4 regions of the Paenibacillus sp. FSL H7-0442 genome follow, and region 1 is predicted to be linked to each of the others. Evidence: riboswitches for the same ligand, from Rfam matches in the RefSeq annotation. Region 1 holds a riboswitch; each other region holds the start of a gene.
What was found. A riboswitch is a leader RNA that binds a small molecule or an ion and turns the genes downstream of it on or off. The one in region 1 is predicted to bind thiamine pyrophosphate.

Region 2: another riboswitch for thiamine pyrophosphate. It lies ahead of MHH57_RS02095 (ABC transporter substrate-binding protein); the one in region 1 lies ahead of thiC (phosphomethylpyrimidine synthase ThiC).
Region 3: another riboswitch for thiamine pyrophosphate. It lies ahead of MHH57_RS04625 (ECF transporter S component); the one in region 1 lies ahead of thiC (phosphomethylpyrimidine synthase ThiC).
Region 4: another riboswitch for thiamine pyrophosphate. It lies ahead of tenA (thiaminase II); the one in region 1 lies ahead of thiC (phosphomethylpyrimidine synthase ThiC).

The regions. Positions count from the first base shown of each region.
Region 1 is NZ_CP151963.1:830,446-835,407, reverse strand. Features, by position in the region: gene MHH57_RS03700 (hypothetical protein) at 1-31, shown strand, start outside; gene thiC (phosphomethylpyrimidine synthase ThiC) at 154-1,998, opposite strand; TPP riboswitch at 2,186-2,298, opposite strand; gene MHH57_RS03690 (IclR family transcriptional regulator) at 2,454-3,197, opposite strand; gene MHH57_RS03685 (alpha/beta hydrolase) at 3,498-4,535, shown strand; gene MHH57_RS03680 (Fe-Mn family superoxide dismutase) at 4,792-4,962, shown strand, end outside.
Region 2 is NZ_CP151963.1:466,453-471,414, reverse strand. Features, by position in the region: gene MHH57_RS02105 (bifunctional 2',3'-cyclic-nucleotide 2'-phosphodiesterase/3'-nucleotidase) at 1-4, opposite strand, end outside; gene MHH57_RS02100 (pyridoxamine 5'-phosphate oxidase family protein) at 229-663, opposite strand; TPP riboswitch at 934-1,043, shown strand; gene MHH57_RS02095 (ABC transporter substrate-binding protein) at 1,237-2,280, shown strand; gene MHH57_RS02090 (MTH1187 family thiamine-binding protein) at 2,820-3,113, shown strand; gene MHH57_RS02085 (ABC transporter permease) at 3,110-3,886, shown strand; gene MHH57_RS02080 (ABC transporter ATP-binding protein) at 3,931-4,881, shown strand; gene MHH57_RS02075 (TatD family hydrolase) at 4,937-4,962, shown strand, end outside.
Region 3 is NZ_CP151963.1:1,029,088-1,034,049, reverse strand. Features, by position in the region: gene MHH57_RS04630 (ABC transporter ATP-binding protein) at 1-1,294, opposite strand, end outside; gene MHH57_RS04625 (ECF transporter S component) at 1,294-1,890, opposite strand; TPP riboswitch at 2,140-2,251, opposite strand; gene MHH57_RS04620 (TatD family hydrolase) at 2,294-3,091, opposite strand; gene MHH57_RS04615 (polynucleotide kinase-phosphatase) at 3,112-4,962, opposite strand, start outside.
Region 4 is NZ_CP151963.1:4,406,677-4,411,638, reverse strand. Features, by position in the region: gene thiE (thiamine phosphate synthase) at 1-412, opposite strand, end outside; gene thiD (bifunctional hydroxymethylpyrimidine kinase/phosphomethylpyrimidine kinase) at 409-1,239, opposite strand; gene thiM (hydroxyethylthiazole kinase) at 1,236-2,078, opposite strand; gene tenA (thiaminase II) at 2,153-2,842, opposite strand; TPP riboswitch at 2,979-3,081, opposite strand; gene MHH57_RS19360 (AEC family transporter) at 3,260-4,213, opposite strand; gene MHH57_RS19355 (NAD-dependent malic enzyme) at 4,287-4,962, opposite strand, start outside.

The DNA.
Region 1 (4,962 bases):
CATTTTGAATGAAAAAATGGGTAAAAAATAAGGCGCCGTTTATCCGGTTGCATGACTCGCTTTACATAAGCCAAAAAGCCGTAGTTTCCTACATCGACTGTAGAGAACCACGGCTTTTTTTGATTCATGCGTTCCTAAACTCACACATTCGTTTTACTGACCGCCATCCCGATACTGCTCTGCCTTCTCACGCATCCCAGCGGCCACTGCTTCTTCGGTGTTCAGCCCCTTATCCGCTGCATAGGCGCGAATGTCCTGCGTGATGCGCATACTACAAAATTTTGGGCCGCACATCGAGCAAAAATGTGCTTCCTTGGCTCCCTCTGCTGGTAGCGTTTCATCATGGTAGGACAAGGCCCGCTCGGGATCAAGCGACAGATTGAACTGATCCCGCCAGCGGAACTCAAAGCGTGCCTTGGACAAAGCATCATCCCGCTGCTGCGCCCGTGGATGGCCCTTCGCCAGATCGGCAGCATGTGCCGCAATTTTGTAGGTAATGACACCCTCACGGACATCATCCTTATTCGGAAGACCCAAATGCTCCTTAGGCGTAACATAGCACAGCATGGACGTCCCGAACCAACCGATCATCGCCGCCCCGATGGCTGAGGTAATATGATCATATCCGGGGGCAATATCCGTCGTGAGCGGTCCCAAGGTATAGAAAGGAGCTTCCTTACAAATCTCCATTTGTAAATCCACATTCTCTTTGATTTTATGCATAGGGACATGTCCCGGCCCCTCAATCATGACCTGAACATCATGCTTCCATGCGATTTGCGTTAGCTCGCCCAACGTTTCCAGCTCTGCAAACTGTGCTTCATCATTCGCATCATAGATACTACCTGGACGTAGACCATCCCCGAGAGAAAAGGCCACATCATAGGCTTTCATAATTTCGCAGATTTCTTCAAAATGTGTATACAAAAAATTCTCCTGATGGTGCGCAAGGCACCAGGCTGCCATGATCGACCCGCCACGGGACACAATTCCCGTCATTCTATTCGCCGTCATCGGTATATACCGCAGCAATACACCCGCATGAATTGTAAAATAGTCCACTCCCTGCTCCGCCTGCTCGATCAGCGTATCGCGATACAACTCCCACGTCAGCGCTTCTGCTTCGCCGTTCACCTTTTCAAGTGCCTGATACAGCGGCACAGTTCCAATCGGTACAGGAGAATTCCGAATGATCCATTCACGTGTGGTATGGATATTACGGCCTGTGGATAGGTCCATAACTGTATCCGAGCCCCAACGCACAGCCCAGGTCATTTTCTCCACTTCCTCCTCAATCGAGGAGGTAACCGCAGAATTACCAATGTTCGCATTGATCTTCACGTGAAAATGACGCCCAATGACCATCGGCTCACTTTCCGGGTGATTGATATTCGAAGGCAAAATGGCTCGTCCAGCCGCCAATTCCTGCCGTACAAACTCAGGCTCCACCCCTTCGCGGATCGCCGCAAATTCCATTTCGGGCGTAATGATCCCTTGCCGTGCATAATGCATTTGCGTCACTGTACGACCTTGCGAAGCACGAAGCGGACGGTTGGTCACGCCGGGAAATTCAACTGTCTCCCGTTTGGAGCCAGGTTTCAGTCCATTATCCTCCGGTTTGACGGCGCGTCCCTCGTAAGCCTCCACATCGCCCCGTTCCAGTGCCCAAGCTCGCCGTAATGGAGGCAGGCCCTGACGGATATCGACCTGATAGGCTTCGTCAGTCATGGGACCGCTCGTATCGTACACACGCAATGGCTCATGATGCTCCGTGCCCTGCGGCGTATGTGTAGGATGAAGAGCAATTTCCCGCTCTGGGACGGCAATGTCCGGCCGCGAGCCTTGAATATATACCTTACGGCTCCCTGGAAAGGGCGTTACCCCACTGGCTTGCTCCCCGTTTGTCTTCTCTACCCCAACTTCCCTTGTTCCTGCCAACCTTACTTCTGCTGATTTAAATTCTGTTCCTTTTGTTCCTTCTACTTCTGTCGGCTTCATTGTCCATTCCTCCTGTTTCGATGAAATGACACACCGATCCGGAACCATTCCCAGGGTGGCGCTGATCTATGCAAAAAAGCCGGTTCCCGAGGGAACCGGCTAATCTAACGAGGCAGCTATCCAGACCGTGCACATGTGGAATAATCCTATTCCAATGCGTCACCGTAGACAGCAGCTGCGTATACATTTCAATGGCCGATTACTTCCCTACGCTGGTATGATCCAGATCAGGTGCAAAGGGTCCGGAATCTTACACGATTCCATCTCAGCCCGGCATTACAGGCTCCCCCAGTAACTGCGATACTTCTATTCACATGAGGCGGACATAACAGACATCCCGCCATCCTTATCAGACTACTTCAAATTTATGGCTTTGGCAACCCTTCTAGGTTTCATTTAGCAAGAAGACGCTCCTCATCAAATCACTTTGCTTGCTTCAACTGCATTCATTCTTGTTACGGAAGCATAAGCCCCATTTCCTTCGCCGCTTCGATCAAAATCGGAGCAAAGTCATGTAGCGTCTCGGGTGCAAGCCGACTGACCGGACCGGATACAGATAAAGCCGCAGTGACCTGTCCCTTCCGGTTCACAATTGGTGCTGCCACAGCAGCGGCCCCTGGCTCCCGTTCTTCATAGCTGGTCGCATAGCCCTTCTCGCGAATGTCCTGCAGCTGGGCTTTATAGACCTCCGCGTCTACCGAGGGCGGCCATTCATTCCCGCTTAGCAGGGCTTCCAGCTCCTGCGGCGGCATAAAGGCAGCCAGCACCTTACTGGAGGCTCCTACAGCCAGCGGCATACGCGCACCCACAGGCGCAACCCTGCGGATCGCCTGATTGCTCTGCACGGCTTGTATGCGAATACGCATGCTGCCGTCCCGTAAGTACAAGCTGACCGTTTCGCCCAGACGGTCACGCAGTCCTTCCATTGCAGGCTGTAACAACACCGCCGGCTCGTCACTTTGGGACAAATGTGTGGATAGCTCCCAAATGCGGAAGCCAAGTCGATATTTTTCCGTTTCGGCATTCCGAACGACAAAGCCCCGATCCTCCAACGTAGTCAGCAGCCGATGAACCGTGCTTTTATGTAGACCAATTTTGGAGGCAATCTCCGTTAGGCCAAGATCCGAATCTGCGGTAAAACACAGCAATATATCAAGTGCACGCTCTACAGCGCGAACGGTTAATTTACGGTCTTCCATTCGTGAACCGCTCCTCTTGTATCCATATTCGTTTCACACTATGAAACATGGTTACATAAATTATATAGAATAGTCGCGGCTACTGTAAACCGATGTTTTTGTGACAACCATATTACAGAACGAGAACAAACATCGACAATTCTTTGCATCATTTTTACTTTTCCGGTTCAGGCGTTGACTTTGGATAACCCCCATCATACGATAATAGGTATCTATACGGATATACACTATCATTTTCAAGTGGAATTATACCTAAATTCTATTGAAACGAAGATCAATTTTATATAAGGAGGCTCTTACATGATTTCTACATCCCAGCGCAACTCTCAGCTACAGACCGCTGTTCAGGAGCCGTCCACCCCACTCTTTAATCCCCGTCTGCTGCGGTTCAAGCACGTTGTGATTGCTCTGCTGCTGTCGGTCGTTTTTTTTCTGTTGTTTTGTTTTATTGCCTTGCATGCTTACATCGCATGGGTACTTACGAATCCTACCGTCGCGCCGCTGTACTCTAATCCGATGCAGGCCAAAAACATGCCTTATGAGGAAGTCAGCTTCCCTGCCAAGGATGGTAGCCGCATGGTACAAGGCTGGTATATCCCGGCGGATCAATCGCGGAAAACGATTATTTTCAGCCATGGTTATGGAGCTAACCGCGAAGAAAGCTGGATTCCCATGTATGATCTGGCGCATTATGCCCACAGTTTGAACTTTAATGTGGTCATGTTCGATTATGGATTCGCGTCACAAAACAGCAAATCAGTCGCAACCGGAGGCAAAGCGGAATCCCAGCAGCTTCTCGGAGCGATCCAGCTTGCGAAGCAACGCGGCTCGTCGGAGATTATCGTATGGGGCTTCTCCATGGGGGCAGGAACCGCTCTTCAGGCGGGCTTGCAAACCAAGGATGTGGACGCAATGATTTTGGACAGCACTTTCCTGTTGGAGCCGGATACGCTGTACCATAACATTCACAATCAAATTAACCTGCCAAGACATCCGTCTTTGGAAATTCTGGAGTTGCTGTTTCCAGTCTTGAACGGCACCAGCTTGCATCAGATTCCATATCAGGAGGTTAAAAAGGAAAACTATCCGTTCCCGATCATGTTTGTGCATGGTACACAGGATGAAAAGGCTCCTTATCCTATTGCGGAAAAGCTCGCTGCCAATCAAACCAACCCACTTTCCAGTGTATGGATTGTCAAAAACGGAATACATGAGCTTATTTTCAGAGAGCATCCCCGTGAATATCTACGGCGGGTATCGACGTTTCTAAGCAGTGTACAGGAGCTGGAGGACAAGAAAACGATCGCTGATGCCCACAAACAAACGACTACAAAGTAAAGAATTATTTTTCAAAAAAACTGTATTTAATTCTTCACCTTGAAGAAGCCTGCCTACGGACACTAACCCGTGCCGTAGCTGGGCTTCTTTTTCGTTTACCATGGTATTCTTGTTCTACGTAACAGATGTGACCAAATTAAGCGAGTTCATAGACATATTCCCGATAGGACAGCGAATATACTGGGTACGTATGCATCCAGGGCAGATCTGCCAGATCCGCCGGATAGCCATAGTGGGATACGGGAGGTATAAAACGATGCTGAGTACTTATGGGTCTTTCCTGCCCTTACGTGTGCTGGAGGAAATTCGGCATTGGAAGCAGCAGGAAAGTTGGCATGTGGAAGTGATTAAATCCGCTACCGAGGAACTGGAGCCTACTTATGTACGGCTGCTGGATGATTGGCGGACTGTATTCGAACAGACGGAA
Region 2 (4,962 bases), 360 kb from region 1:
ACAAAATATACCCCTCCTCATTAAGGTGTATGCCTCATATACATACTTTTGCACATATATGTAAGCCTTGAACCCACCATTTCTATTTTAATCCAACGCCAGACAAAAGAGTAGTCATTTACTTAAAATTATTTATGAAAAAATAATTATTTTTCTCAAACATAAAAAAACCAGCAAACCTCCTAATAAAAACTCGGAGATTCACTGGTTTATCCATTTATATTCGTATTATTTCTTCCACACCTGGCGCTCCGTTTGCTGACCCACATACTCAATGCGAGTCGGATTCACGTCCAGAATGACATAATCGGGATCATCCGGTCCGGAGAACCATTCCTTCAAGGAATCGTTCCACACTTGTTTGCGCAGCCCCTCATCAGCTGTAATCTGGACGGTAGCCTCCACTTCTACAACTTCCTTCGTACCGCCAACCTCATAACCCAGCAGCAGATAAGCATTCGGATTGTCCTTTAGCTCATCCACTTTATGCGTTTTGCGATCTGTCGCCAGATGAATGTTCATTCCATCGTTAAAAAGGGCCATATAGCGTACTTTCGGTTTGCCACCCTCTACCGTACCTAACGAACAAAATTTGTTGTTATCCAAAGCCTTCACAATGGCTTGTTCCAGTTGGTTGCGATCCAATGTTTCCGTTTTACCCACAGTACAACAACTCCTTTTCACGAATTAGAATTCTCTACGGCCATGCCATTGGGCACCAGCCCATCTGAACCTACCTGCGCAGCTGTTCTGAAAATAACATGACCGGATCGAATCGGATTGATTCATACTCATTTTCAGATCAAAGCTCACAGTAAAAGTGTACCCTGTCGTTCGGCAAATGAACCGTTATCTCTCCCTTCATGCTGGACAGACCCGCATTCAAAGCATATAATCGTCGTAGTAAACCCGAATAAATGAACCCATTAAACCATACAATGCCAGGGGTGCTGGAATCGGCCGGCTGAGAGTGTGTCCCAAGACACTGACCCTTACAACCTGATCTGGGTAATGCCAGCGTAGGAATGCTTAAGCAAGATGTGCCTTCTTTACATAGGACCATCCCTTACTTTGGTATATACAAGCGCAAGCGTCCCGGAAACTCGGGGCGCTTTTTTGTTGAGGATTAAGTTGTTGGAAAGATCGCGTCCGGCAGATGTTATTTTTATGAAAATGGGAAACTTAAGCTGTCTGATTGGATGGATAACGGGTAATCAAAAGGAGAGAACACTAACGATGAAGCGCATGAAAATATTAAGCCTGGGACTGATCAGTCTGTGGCTCATGGCCCTGACCCTGACCGCTTGCGGTGGAAGTCCCCCTACATCCCAAGAAGCAGCTTCCGCTACCGACACTCAAACGTCTACTCCGGCAAAGGGGCTCAAAGATGTTAAAATCGTGCTCGACTGGACACCCAATACGAATCATACGGGACTCTATGTCGCCAAGGACAAAGGATTTTACGAAAAAGCAGGTTTAAATGTCCAAATTGTTCAACCTGGTTCAGGCGGAGCCGATCAAATGGTTGCTTCTAATGCTGCACCTTTTGGTATCAGCTACCAAGAAGGCGTCACACAGGCCCGCACGCAAGGTGTGCCGCTTGTATCCATCGCTGCGGTGATTCAGCATAATACCTCAGGCTTCGCAGCCCCGGTAGATCGCGGAATTAAAAGCCCGAAAGATTTTGAAGGTAAAAAATACGGCGGTTGGGGCTCTCCCGTAGAAGAAGCGGTCATGAAATCCATCATGGATTCAGACAAAGGCGATGTGAGCAAAGTGAAGATCGTCAACATGGGCAATGCAGACTATTTTACAGCCGTGAAGCGGGATATCGACTTTGCCTGGATTTTCTACGCATGGACCGGAATCGAGGCCCAACTTCGAGATGAGCCATTGGATATGCTGTATGTAAAAGATTATTCCAAAAGCCTCGACTACTATACGCCTGTAATTGTGAGCAACGAACAGACGATAAAAAATGATCCCGAGCTGGTCAAAGCGTTCATGGACGCTACCGCCCAAGGCTATGAATACACTATCGCCCATCCGGAAGAAGCCGCGGACATCTTAAGCAAAGCTGTACCGGAGCTGGATAAAAAACTGGTACTTGCCAGCCAAAAATGGCTAAGCCCACGTTATCAGGATGATGCCGCGCAATGGGGCGTGCAAAAAGCGGAGGTATGGCAAAACTATTCGGACTGGATGTACGAACGCAAGCTGCTCAGCAAGCCTTTGGAAGTCGATAAGGCCTTCACAAACGACTTCTTGCCCAAGCGCTGACCATTTGTTAAAACGCTAAATAAGACTGAACTAGAGAAGTGAACGAAGCGCCACTACGCAGTCGGATGGTGCTTCCCATCGCCACCGCCCCGGATTTCTTAATAAAAACTTATGATTAATGTAGAAATCCGGGGAGGTTATGCTTCCGAAGCGAGCTTTCCTACGGAAAGCTTTTAAAGCGAACGCTAACGCTTGTACAGCACCATTCCGCCCACTTCGTTCTCGTTCAACTTGGTTTATTCTTTAGTTTCATATTATCTAAGCGCTAAGTAGGTGCGCTTGTGTGTTAAAAATGCCGCACAAACCAGCTTTAAAAATAGGGTGCTTTTAAGGCGGGCAGCAGCGGAGCGGTTCATTTGAATCTGGAGAAGCGGAGCGTTCGCCTTTGCAGGGGAATTCTTACCTTTGAAAACTTAAATAATCCAAGAATCCCCCTGCAACAGCGATCGTAAGACCAAATGAAACGCGGAGCGGTCTCAAACGCCTTAAACCACCCTATTTTCTCTAAAACACTCCAAATGAAGGACAGGTGAATTTGCATGGCTAATACACTGCTCAGTATTCAAGTAATCCCTAAAACTCCTAATAACGAGGACTCTTACCCGTATGTAGATAAGGCGATTGAGGTCATTCAGCGCTCCGGTGTCAAACATCAGGTGAACCCATTGGATACGACCATGGAGGGCGAGCTCGACGAGTTGCTGAAAGTGGTTAAAGAAATGCATGAGGCTTTGACGGAAGCGGGCAGTCCCAGCGTCATTTCACAGATCAAAATCGCACATAACCCACAAGGCATCAGCATGAACAAGCTGACCGAGAAATATCGCCCATGAATCCGAAAGGCAAGAACGCATCCTGGTGGAAAAGCGTATGGCCGCCCCTTGTGGCGGTCCTCTTCTTTTTAGCAGCCTGGCAGGGGGCGGTTTCCTATTTACATATTGAATCCTGGCTACTGCCAGCTCCATTCCTCATCGTACAGGAGGGCATGGCCCAGACGGCGCTGCTTGGTGCCCATACATGGGCTACAATTCGCCTGACACTTGTGGGATTCGCTATAGGGACAGCAACGGGACTGTTGATCGCCATCGTTCTTCATACCATTCCTTTTCTCAAATCCGCCCTGTATCCGCTGCTTATCCTGAGCCAAAACATTCCGATCATCGCCCTGGGGCCGCTGCTCATGGTGTGGTTTGGTTTTGGCATGCTGCCCAAGCTGATGGTCATTACCTTAGTATGCTTTTTTCCCGTGGCTGTAGCGACCATGGACGGGCTGACACGGACGGACCGTATGATGATGAACTATATGCAGATGTCGGGTGCAGGTCGCATGGCTATTTTTATGAAGCTGGAGTTGCCACACTCGTTGCCGCAAGTATTCTCCGGCATCAAGATTGCTGCCACCTACAGTGTGATGGGCGCAATTATTGCCGAATGGATTGGTGCGAGCGAAGGAATCGGATATTATATGCTGCTGCAAAAATCGGCCTATCGCACGGACCTCATTTTTGCCGCCATCGGCATCATTGTCGCGCTCAGTTTACTGATGTTTGTCATCATAGTACTACTGGAAAAATGGCTGGTTCGCTGGAAACCGGATCAGGAATAGCTTCCTCCTTGAATTAAATACAGCAAAGAAAGGACGTGGCACATATGAGTCTGCATCCGACTGACTTATCATCACACAACGTGGCTAATGAACAACGAGCCGGGGACCAGCAGAGTCCTTCAACTGCCCCTTCTGCTCTGGAATTGGACGGGATCAGCCTCGCCTTCCGCGAAAAGCGAAGCTTACTGCCCGTGCTGCAGGATGTATCCCTCACAGTCAAGCCGGGAGAATTCGTTTCTCTCATCGGTCCGTCAGGCAGCGGCAAAAGTACGCTGTTTCACATCATCGGCGGGCTACTCAAACCACAGCAGGGACGTATCCGTATGCACGGACGAGACATGACTGGTGAACGTGGGCATATCAGCTATATGCCACAGCAGTCCGCCCTTTTCCCGTGGCGCACCACGCTGGATAATGTACTGCTTGGGCAGGAAAATGCTCCACGTAAAAATACAGCAGTCCCCCCTCAGTACGCCAGTGAACGCGAACGTCGCAAAGAAGCCCTGCAATGGCTCGAGCAGGTTGGACTAGGCAAATTCGCCAAGGCGTATCCACATACGCTGTCTGGTGGAATGCAACAGCGTGCAGCCTTTCTTCGCGCACTGCTCAGCCCGCAGGAATTAATGCTGCTGGATGAGCCGTTCAGCGCACTCGACGCGCTGACACGTGCAGATATGCAGCAATGGTTACTGCGGATGTGGGAGAAGAACCGCCGCTCTGTGCTGTTCATTACCCACAGCATTGAAGAAGCGCTGCTGCTCTCCGACCGCATTTATGTGCTGTCAGCGCGACCTGCTTCGGTGGTGCATGTCGTAGATGTCCCTTTTCCCCGCCCGCGTAGGGAAGAAATCACCCTCGATCCTCTCTTTATTGAATGGAAGCGAACCATGACCGGCTGGATGCGTGAGGAAAAGTACAAACTGGACGGCGACATGGACAATGCTCAGAGCGTTCACAAGAATATCCCGGAAGATGGATTGAATCGGCATGAGTGACGTAAAAGTTCGATGTGCATCGAAATGGAACAGCCAAACAAAGCTAGGCTTGGATTTGACCACAACAAGACCCGCTCCATT
Region 3 (4,962 bases), 200 kb from region 1:
TATTACGCGCATCCTGCCCAAAGGTCGGTTCATCGAGCAGCAGCACTTCCGGCTCACGAATCATAGCCGTAGCAATACTCAACCGCCTTTTTTGGCCTAACGAAAGCTGATACGGATGCCGCTCGTCCAGCCGCTCCAGTCCGAACTGTACGAGCATCCGATCGACCCGTTCCCGGCACTGTTCAACGGTATACAAGCTCTTGGGTAACGAATACTCTAGTTCCTTTCGTACGGTATGCGCTACAAATTGCAGCTCGGGATTTTGAAACGCGAACCCGATACGCTCTGCCAGTTGTTCTGTACTGCCTGCCTCAATTCCGCGCACGCTATAACGTCCCTGTGTGCGAAGTAAGCGCATCATGGAGAGCAGTAGCGAGCTTTTGCCAGCCCCGTTTTCACCAACCACGCCAATCCAGTCGCCAGGCTTCACCTGCGCATGCTCCACATAAATCACTGAACTTAAACCGCGGAGGCCGCTAAAATGTTCCAGCTCCAGCACATCAGTCCCCGCACCATTCTGTTGCGTCACTGCTTCACTCCAACGTGGCGAAGACGCTTCATTCCATACTCCCGGATACCACACGCCGTACTCGGACAATGCCTGCCGGTGCACATGAAATACTTCTTGGGCCCTTCCATCTGCAATGATCTCCCCTTGAGCAGAAAGCACCACAATCCGATCCACATCATGGACAATTTCATTAATTTTATGCTCCACAATCACCAGTGTCTGGTCTACCGAAATGTTGCGAATGGTATCCCACACCTGTGTAGTGCCTTCCTCGTCCAACAAAGCCGTGGGCTCATCCAGAAAAAGCACTTCTGGCTCCATAGCCAGCACAGACGCAATCGCCAGCCGCTGCTTCATTCCCTGTGACATGCTGCCAATGGGCATATGTATATCATCCGTCGATAGACCCACCTGTATCAGCAGCTCGCGAATACGGGATCGCATCTGCTCCCGGGGAACCTGATTATTTTCCAACACAAAAGCCAGTTCCTCATCTGCATATGACATACAGAACTGCGTATCAGGATCTTGAAATACAATACCTGAGACACTTGGGATTACAGCAGCATCGCATTTCATAGGCACTTCTATCGTGCGTGGAATCAGACCGCTTAACACTTGGAGCAGTGTTGATTTACCGCATCCACTCGGTCCCAGTAGCAGCAGCTTTTCCCCCTTGCGGACAGACAAAGACATATTGTGAAAAAGCAGCTCTTGCTCACCGGGGAATTTCAACCGTAGCCGGGTGATCGAAGCCACCACATCTTCGGTTGCCCGGCTCATCAATCCAGCCCCTTATAATCTTGTTCCGTTGCAGGCCTCAAACTTCGCGTGACTCCGGTTACCTCCAATGCCTTAGCCAGATAGAACGCGAATACCCCGGCAATCACAATACTGCCAATCATCCGAAATCCAATATACAAAACATAGTTCCAAGTCGATAGCTGATCAATATACCCGTAGCTGAAGTCTAAAATCAGAGAAGTGACAGCCGCCCCAGCCGCAGCTAGCGAAGCAACCCACAGGTTTGCGTTCCGATACAGAAAAGCCGCAAAAAACAGCTCCGCTCCCAAGCCTTGCAGCAGGCCATAGTACAAGGTGGACATACCCCATTCGCTTCCCAAAAAAGCACTGACCGTTGCCGCTGCCACCTCTGCCAAAATCGCAACACCCGGCTTGCGAATGATGAGATAAGCAAACGTACCTGCCATAAACCACATGCCATACATCAGTTGCTCGGCGTGTAGACCCAATGGTTTCATCAAATCATAGGCAGGTCCCCATATTTTGTAGATCAACCCGAACACAACAGCGATCACAATCGTGACCAAAATATCCGTCAGTTTCAACCCTTTGGACGCTCTTACAGCAGTATTCATTATTGCGTGCTCCCCTTTTTCCTTATAGTTGGCCTCTTGGCCATGAAAAAAAGCTTGTCTGGAGCTGAATCTCCAGGCAAGCTTTATGCGCAGTAAAAGGTGAAGCACCATACAAAACATCATTCGTCGATATGCCTTATATAACCAGTAGTCTAAACTACTACACTGATACCCAGCCAAGTCAGGATCAAGGTAAAATGCTAGGACATACATTGAATCTATCGACAACCGCAAAAAAAAGCGGCATTCCTGTATAGTGTTCTTGGTTTCTCTACGCTGGCATTACCCAGATCAGATTTCACGGTCAGTGGCAAGGGCCACCCTCTCAGCCTGACTTTCTCAAGCTCCCGACAATGCTTTTTAATTCACTATAATATATACCACATCTATGGCTTTGACAATCCTATAATCCGAAGAAACGTTTAGCCGTTTCCGTCGTCGCGATTTCGATCTCCATCATGCTTCGACCTGTACATTCGGCTATCGTAGCAGCAATGTGAGCGAGATACATGGGCTCATTACGCCCTTCTTTAGGCTTCACAGGCAAATTACGCGGGGTCAAAAATGGAGCATCCGTTTCAATCATCAGACGGTCCAAGGGAATATCTCTGACCAGTTCACGCAGATGCTTCCCCCGCCGTTCGTCGCAAATCCAGCCGGTGATTCCGATATACAGTCCCATTTCTACATACGTACGCAATTCCTGTTCCGTGCCGGTAAAACAATGCACTACCGCTTTATCGACAAGCCCTTGATACTCCCGAAGCATAGCGACAAAGTCCTCATGTGCATCTCGTTCATGCAGAAATAACGGCATTTTCAGCTCACCCGCCAGTTGGATTTGCTCGCCAAACCATCGGCGCTGCACATCACGTGGCGAAAAATCACGGTTATAGTCCAATCCGCATTCCCCTATGGATACGACCTGCGGCTGACCCGCCAACTGGCGGAGCTGCTGAATCGTGTCTGCACTGCAGTCTTTGGCATCATGGGGATGCACGCCAGCTGTCGCATACAGCTTGCCCGGATAACGCGCTGCATACTGAGAAGCTTCCCGACTGCTGCGGACACTGGTCCCGGTAATAATCAGCGGTGAAATCCCTACAGCCGCGGCTCTCTCTACCACCTGTTCCCGATCTGCATGAAACGAACGATGCATCAAGTTCACACCAATATCAATTAACGGTGTACCCCTTTCCATCTCAATCCCTCCCTCGCAAACTACAATCTTGGATCAATCGGCTCTGATTCCAGAGATAGTGCGGCAAGGACGCATTCATGAATACGATCTACCGTATCCTTGCGGACAAAACGTTCCACGCCTTCCATACCAAGCGCTCCTTCCATCAGGGCATGACGCTCCTTTTTGTTCGTTCGACGCTGCTTCAGACGCTTTAAATTCTCAGGGGCAAGATAATCCATACCGTAAATGATGTGCAAATACTTCCGGCCTCTCACCTTGATTGCAGGCTGAATCATCTTGTCCCGATTTTTCATCAAAAAGCGTTCCGGCTTGATCACAATCCCCTCATGACCATCCTCTGTCATCTCGTTCCACCAACGAATGACCTCTTCCTCGCTTGCTTCGTCCGTGATCACGCGATACTCTGTCTCCATAAACAGGGAAGACAGCCCAGCCAGCTCCCGGTTTTGCTCCATATGCCAAATATGAGAATGGTCGAAAAAAGTCTTTCCGCTGTGTGCCAGCGTATGAAACGGTGCGATACGAATCTCATCCAGACCGTCCACATCCCAGCAATATTTTTGAAAAGCCTCTTGAAACGTCACGGCATTCGCGTACTTCTGTTCCATTTCCTCCAACCAGTCTCCAACCTCTCGGCCCGCAACCTTCGCCTGCTTCAGCTTGTCTACCAGCTTACTGCGATCCAGCAGAGCTGCTTCACCCACATGCGCATACTGTGCAGCAATCAATTCCCGAGCCTTGAGATTCCACGGTACAATTTCCGCATCCAGCAACACAAAATCCGTCTGGTTCCGTTCAAAATATCCGGCAGTCCGTAGATCCACATTCAGCTTTTCCAGCACTTGCTTCCCAAGGCTTTGTTCAAAGAAAGCTCTCCCGCTCCGACTGTAGATCGTGCCCAATGTCGGGTAGCCTACATACTCGACAGCGGCCTGTTCGTTTTTGAATAATAGCAAAATAGCCCGGCTACCCATATGTTTTTTCTCAGCCACCATCGTTTGTACCCCTTGCCCGCGATAATAAGCCAGCGCTTCACGCGGATGCTCCAGATAACCTTCCTCTGCAGACACCGCTGGAGCAGGACTCATGGTCGGTGGAATATACACCAGTTCCTCTATCGGTACTGTCACATGTGACACGGCATCTATAGCGGTTTTGACCGATTCTCCTTGAACGCGCACTTCGCCATACGATTCCGTCAGTACACTGTAACCAGCGATGAGCTTGCGTAAATTCGGCGGGGAAAACCGTTTTCTCTGCCACCGGACAAGTGGGCTATCGGGATCATTCGCATAATTCTCATGTGCCGGAACGCTGACAAATTCCTTTTCCGGAAAACGATAAGCGGTCAGCATACCGCCAAATACCACACCCTGATCAATATTCACCGTCTGATTCACAAGGGTAGGCTGCGGTCTAGGATCATGTCCCCATACTACTATTTCTCCCGATTCATGGTCTACGAACCAATCTTTGCGGATTGGTTTTCCGTCTGCATCCTGTCCTTCCGTATCTCCATAACGGCAATAATCAGAAATACGTGCCGACTGTTTGCCGATAAAATGATCCTTAATCCCCGCATGAGCCACGACCACGTGTCGCAATCCATTCCTGCCAAAAATAAGATGTGAGGGTGCATGTAGCAGAAAATCCCTTAACTCGCTTCTAAGCTGTTCCGCCGCTGCCTTGCCCGCTTTTTGTTCATACTGGGCCAGTTCCTCTGCAAATCGTTCATCCCCATGACTGAGAGTCACCTTTCTTCCATCAAGGTAACGGCCGATTTTCCAGCCATGATTGCTGTCAATCATATACGCTAGTCCAGCATCCACGTGCTTTTTCCAGAACTGCACCGCTTGTAACGATTTGGG
Region 4 (4,962 bases), 2.2 Mb from region 1:
CGCCGAGATAATCAGCACCTTGCAGAATGGCTCGACGTGCTTCCTCAATGGTATGGGCAGAGACGCCTAGAATTCGATTTCCGATTCGCTCGCGGACGGTTTCGGCAGATTCATCGTCCTGACCGATGTGAACACCGTCAGCATCGATTTCAAGAGCCAGCTCCACATCGTCATTGATGATGAAGGGGACACCATCGTGGCGGCACAGTTCCTGTAGCTGGCGCGCAAGTTCGAACATAGGGATACCCGTTAATGCGCCATGGCCTTTTTCCCGAAATTGGACCATGGTTGCCCCGCCAGCCAGAGCCTCCTGCACGACCCAGCCTGGTTCCGCTAGGCAATTCACGCTTCCAAGCACCAGGTACATCTGTAGCTGGCGGCGCACCACCTCTGACAACATTCTGCCGCTCATAGAAGCATCTCCTGACGACGACGGAAGGCCCAATGATTGGTGGGCCCATGTCCCTGTCCAAGCTGCAAAGATTCCTCAATCGCCGCCTGGATGAAGGCTTTGCCATTCGAGATAGCCTCCGGTACAGACATCCCTTTCCCTAATTCCGCGGTAATCGCTGCCGAGAAGGTGCACCCAGTTCCGTGTGTATGGACAGTCCGTACTCGCTTGCCGCTCAGCTCTGTAAAGGCGGTTCCGTCAAAGAGCAGGTCAACAATCTGTTCGCTGCTCTCGCTCTCGTCAGCGTGGCCACCCTTGATCACAACGAATTCTGATCCCATACTGCTAATATGTCTTGCAGCCTCGCGGCGATCCTCCATCGTACGGATGCTGATCCCTGTCAGGGCTTCCGCCTCCGGGATATTCGGTGTAACGACCAGGGCCAAGGGGAGCAGTTCGTCCTTCAAAGCCTGCACCGCTTCCAATTGCAGCAGTTCAGCGCCCCCCTTCGCAATCATCACGGGATCGACGACGACCTTTTTCCAGCCGAACTTTCGGATCTGCTCACTCACAAGACGGATGATACCCGCATTAAACAGCATGCCAGTCTTCAGGGCATCCACTCCAAGGTCTAATCCTACAGCTTCGATCTGTTCCGCTGTTGCTTCCTGTGGCAGCGGATATACGCCGTGGACCCCTAAGGTGTTCTGTACAGTAATGGCCGTAATAGCTGACATGCCGTATACGCCAAGCTCTTGAAAGGTTTTGAGATCGGCTTGAATTCCGGCCCCGCCGCCACTGTCTGAGCCGGCAATCGTCAGTGCTCTGGGTACACGAGTGTCTGTCATCGCGCACCACCTGCTGTAGTTGTTCCAGCTTCACGGATCGTGACATGCCCCTCTAGCGAACCAGTATGTAGTTTGGCGAGCTCGTCGAGAAAGGCAATCTGGAAGCTGCCTGGCCCTAGCTCTGCGGTACGTGCTGCGGCTCGGGAAGCTGCTGCACTGTAAAATGCCAAGCCTGCTGTACCTGCGAGCAGCAGGTTGGGTTCAACAGCTGCAAAGGCACCTAACACAGAGGTCAGCAGGCAGCCTGCTCCGGTTACCTTCGTGAGCAGTACGTCTCCGCCGCTTATCATTCGTGCTTCGGCCCCATCGGTGATGACGTCTTCTTTTCCAGTGATGACAACCATTGTATTGAGCACTCGAGCAGCCCGAATTGCCAGATCGACATGGCCGCTGTCAGCACTGTCACCAGCATCTACGCCTTTAATCTCACGCGCTTCTCCAACAAGATGCGCGACTTCGGCCGCGTTGCCTCGTACCAAGGAGATTTTGACTTCATTCAGGATTCGCAGTGCAGACTCGGTTCTAAAGCTTGTTGCTCCCGCACCGACCGGATCTAGCAGGACTGGAACACCGTGTGCATTTGCTGATTGTCCAGCAATGATCATGGCATCCACCAGTTCGCGGTTCAGCGTACCGATGTTTAATACGACGGCTCCCGCTATTTTTGCCATGTCTGCTACTTCCTCGGGTGCATAGGCCATCACTGGGGAGGCACCCAATGCATACAGGCCGTTGGCGGTAAAGTTGGTGACTACCACATTGGTGATATTGTGAACGAGGGGTTTGCTATTTTGTACCTTCGTTAGGAGATCCGAATAACTTTTTTCCCATGTACTCATCATGATTATCCTCTCTATAGTTGGTGGTTTAACAGGACATTAACCGTACTTCACTCATCGAATTGACAGGCTGACTATTCCAAGACCGCTGCCTGCATCTGGACCGGCCATTCTTCCTGCTTATAAGCCATGTCCCAGAACTTATATTCCAGCTGGCAGCTCAGTATAAAATGCTCAATCATCCGCTCCCGCTCAGCAGCCGTTGCCCCTTCCGCCCAAGCATCTACACGTTCTCGGAACTTGAGTGTTGTATCATCAAGCTGGTCTCCATAAAAGCCAATCCATTCATAGAACGGATGGGACTTATCCGGCTTTACTTCATCTAGCAGCCTGCGGCCAATCTCGGCATACGTCCACATACATGGCAGCAGCACAGCCAAGATCTCGCCCAGGTTGCCCTCATGCGCAACCGTCAGCATGTGCCGGATATAGTGATGAGCCGACGGAGCGAGCGGATATCCCTGCAATTCTTCATAGGTCACCCCTGCGACAGCACAGAAATTTTGATGCGGATGAACCTCGCTGTGGAGAATAAAAGAGATTTGTTCATTAAATACATCCATGTCCTCCCGATTCGTGCATTTGGAGATTGCGATGCCGTATATCCGCATGTAGGCGTTCAAATATTCAAAGTCCTGTTTTACATAGTGAATCAGCTGTCCCCTTGTCAAACTTCCTTCAGCAATACCTCTCACAAAGGGATGCTCAAAAATCGCTTGAAAAATGCCGTCCGCCTGCCGACGGAGTTCTTGTGTAAAACTCAATTTCGCCACCTCCATAAAATTGAAGAGCAAGAAGTCCTGTAAGAATATAATTCCGGAACAACGCTAAAAAGCCGCCCCAGAAAAATGGAGCGGCTTCAACAATAGGCCCAATACGCAAAAAACGCTTGAAACCTTATATACGAAGGCTCCACTTTCCTACGCTAGTACGAACTAGATCAGGTTCAAAGGGTCCAAGATACGTTCTTGTCTCAGCCATAGCGGCTCCCCTAGTGGACTTCTATTCTTTTGACTATTACTGTACATACGTTCATACGCTATGTCAAACATGTCTATCTGGTCAAGGGCCAAACGACAGAGCTGAAGTTCGCTTCCGAGAGGGAAAAAGGCGCTGGAGAAGATCAGTTCCGTCTACACGAAGGAATTCGCGGCAGGCTCCAATGTCTAAATAATCAGCATTTATACCAATAGAGAAATCAGTACTGGGAGTGTAACGAGCGATATGACAGCACTGATGACAAAGGAGGAGGCTGTTTCTGATTCCAGGCTTTCAAAACGGGTGGCGATCATAGCAGCGACTGCTGAACCCGGGAAGGAAACGAGCAGAACTGCCTTCACAGTATCTGCAGACGACAGACCGCATAGGTAGGCGATCAGCAGCATTAATAAAGGCTGTACAATTGTTTTTAACAGTGCGATGGCAAAGGCACTTACACTAAAACTAATGTTGCGTACGCCAATGGTCACTCCGACAGCGAATAAAGCGGCCCCGGACGTAATGTCTCCGATTTGATTCAACGATTTGTTCAACAAATCCGGTGAATGGAAGCCGAACAAGGTCAAAATTACACCAATCAGTGGAACCAGCGCCAGCGGTTCTTTTAATCCATGAAGAATGGAGTCCCAGATTAACCTTCCGAGGTGACCGTTCCGTTCTTTGCCTGAATTCCTGCTGGCTACGGTAGCTATAATGGTAGCCGCCGGGTCAAGGACGGCATTGACTACGATCCCGGTAAGCGCAATCGGAATGGCGACAGCAGCGGAACCGTAGATGGCTCCAAGCACAGGAATGCCCATAAAAGCAAAGGTCGGCTGTGCCGAGTTCAAAGCAAACATGGCGGCATCCTTGACCGACTGCTTCCCCGCAAAGCGGGACAGTAGAAGGAGAACGGTAAAAAAGCCGACAATGCCAATGAACAGGGCCAGCAGGAATGGCCATTGCTCGATGAGCGCTTTCCTGTCCGTTGTCGTAATACCGATGAATAGATGCGCAGGTAGTGCAAATTTGGTAACGAGCGCATTTAGGGTTTTGGAGGAAGAGGCATCAAAGCTTTTGTAATGCCCCGCTAACCACCCTAAAATAATAACGAAAAAAATCGGCACCAAAATATACAAGATATGTCCGACACTCATAGATTGATTCTCCTTGCTTGAACTGACGTATTCTGCCTGTCTGAACAAGGCAATCTCTTTCTTAAATGGAGCATTAGTGAGGGTGATGTATTACGCTTTCCACTGCTTTGACCTTGACATATTCCGGTTTCCACATTGCATCCCGTATAGCTTGTTCAACATTTGAAATGTGTGCCTGAGCTACCTGATCCTGAATCGCTGCTTTCGCTACCGCAACCGCAACAACGTACGAAACATCACGTAATTTTTGGATATGAGGGAGCAACGCACCGCCAGGCTTATTCGAATCTACGCCATTGGCAACGGCATCTGCTGCGGCTGTAAACATCGCAGGGGTAATCCTTTTGGCTTTAACCACAATCGCACCCAGACCCAGTCCCGGGAACACAAAGGCATTGTTCGCCTGTCCAATTTCAAATTTCGTACCGTTATAAGTGACGGGGTCAAAGGGGCTTCCGGTAGCAATTAATGCCTTGCCATCGGTCCACCGTATTAGATCCTCAGGTATAGCTTCTGCAAGATTTGTAGGATTGGACATGGGCATAATGATCGGGCGTTCTACATGCTTCGCCATCTCTTTGATGATCTCTTCAGAAAAGGCACCGGCTACTCCAGAAGTTCCGATTAATATGGTAGGCTTCACCTGACGGATGACCTCCAGCAGCGGTATTTTGCCGTCATCCGACCGCGTCCATGAGCTGACTTCCTCTTTTTTACGTACATACGGTTTCTGATAATCCAGGACATCT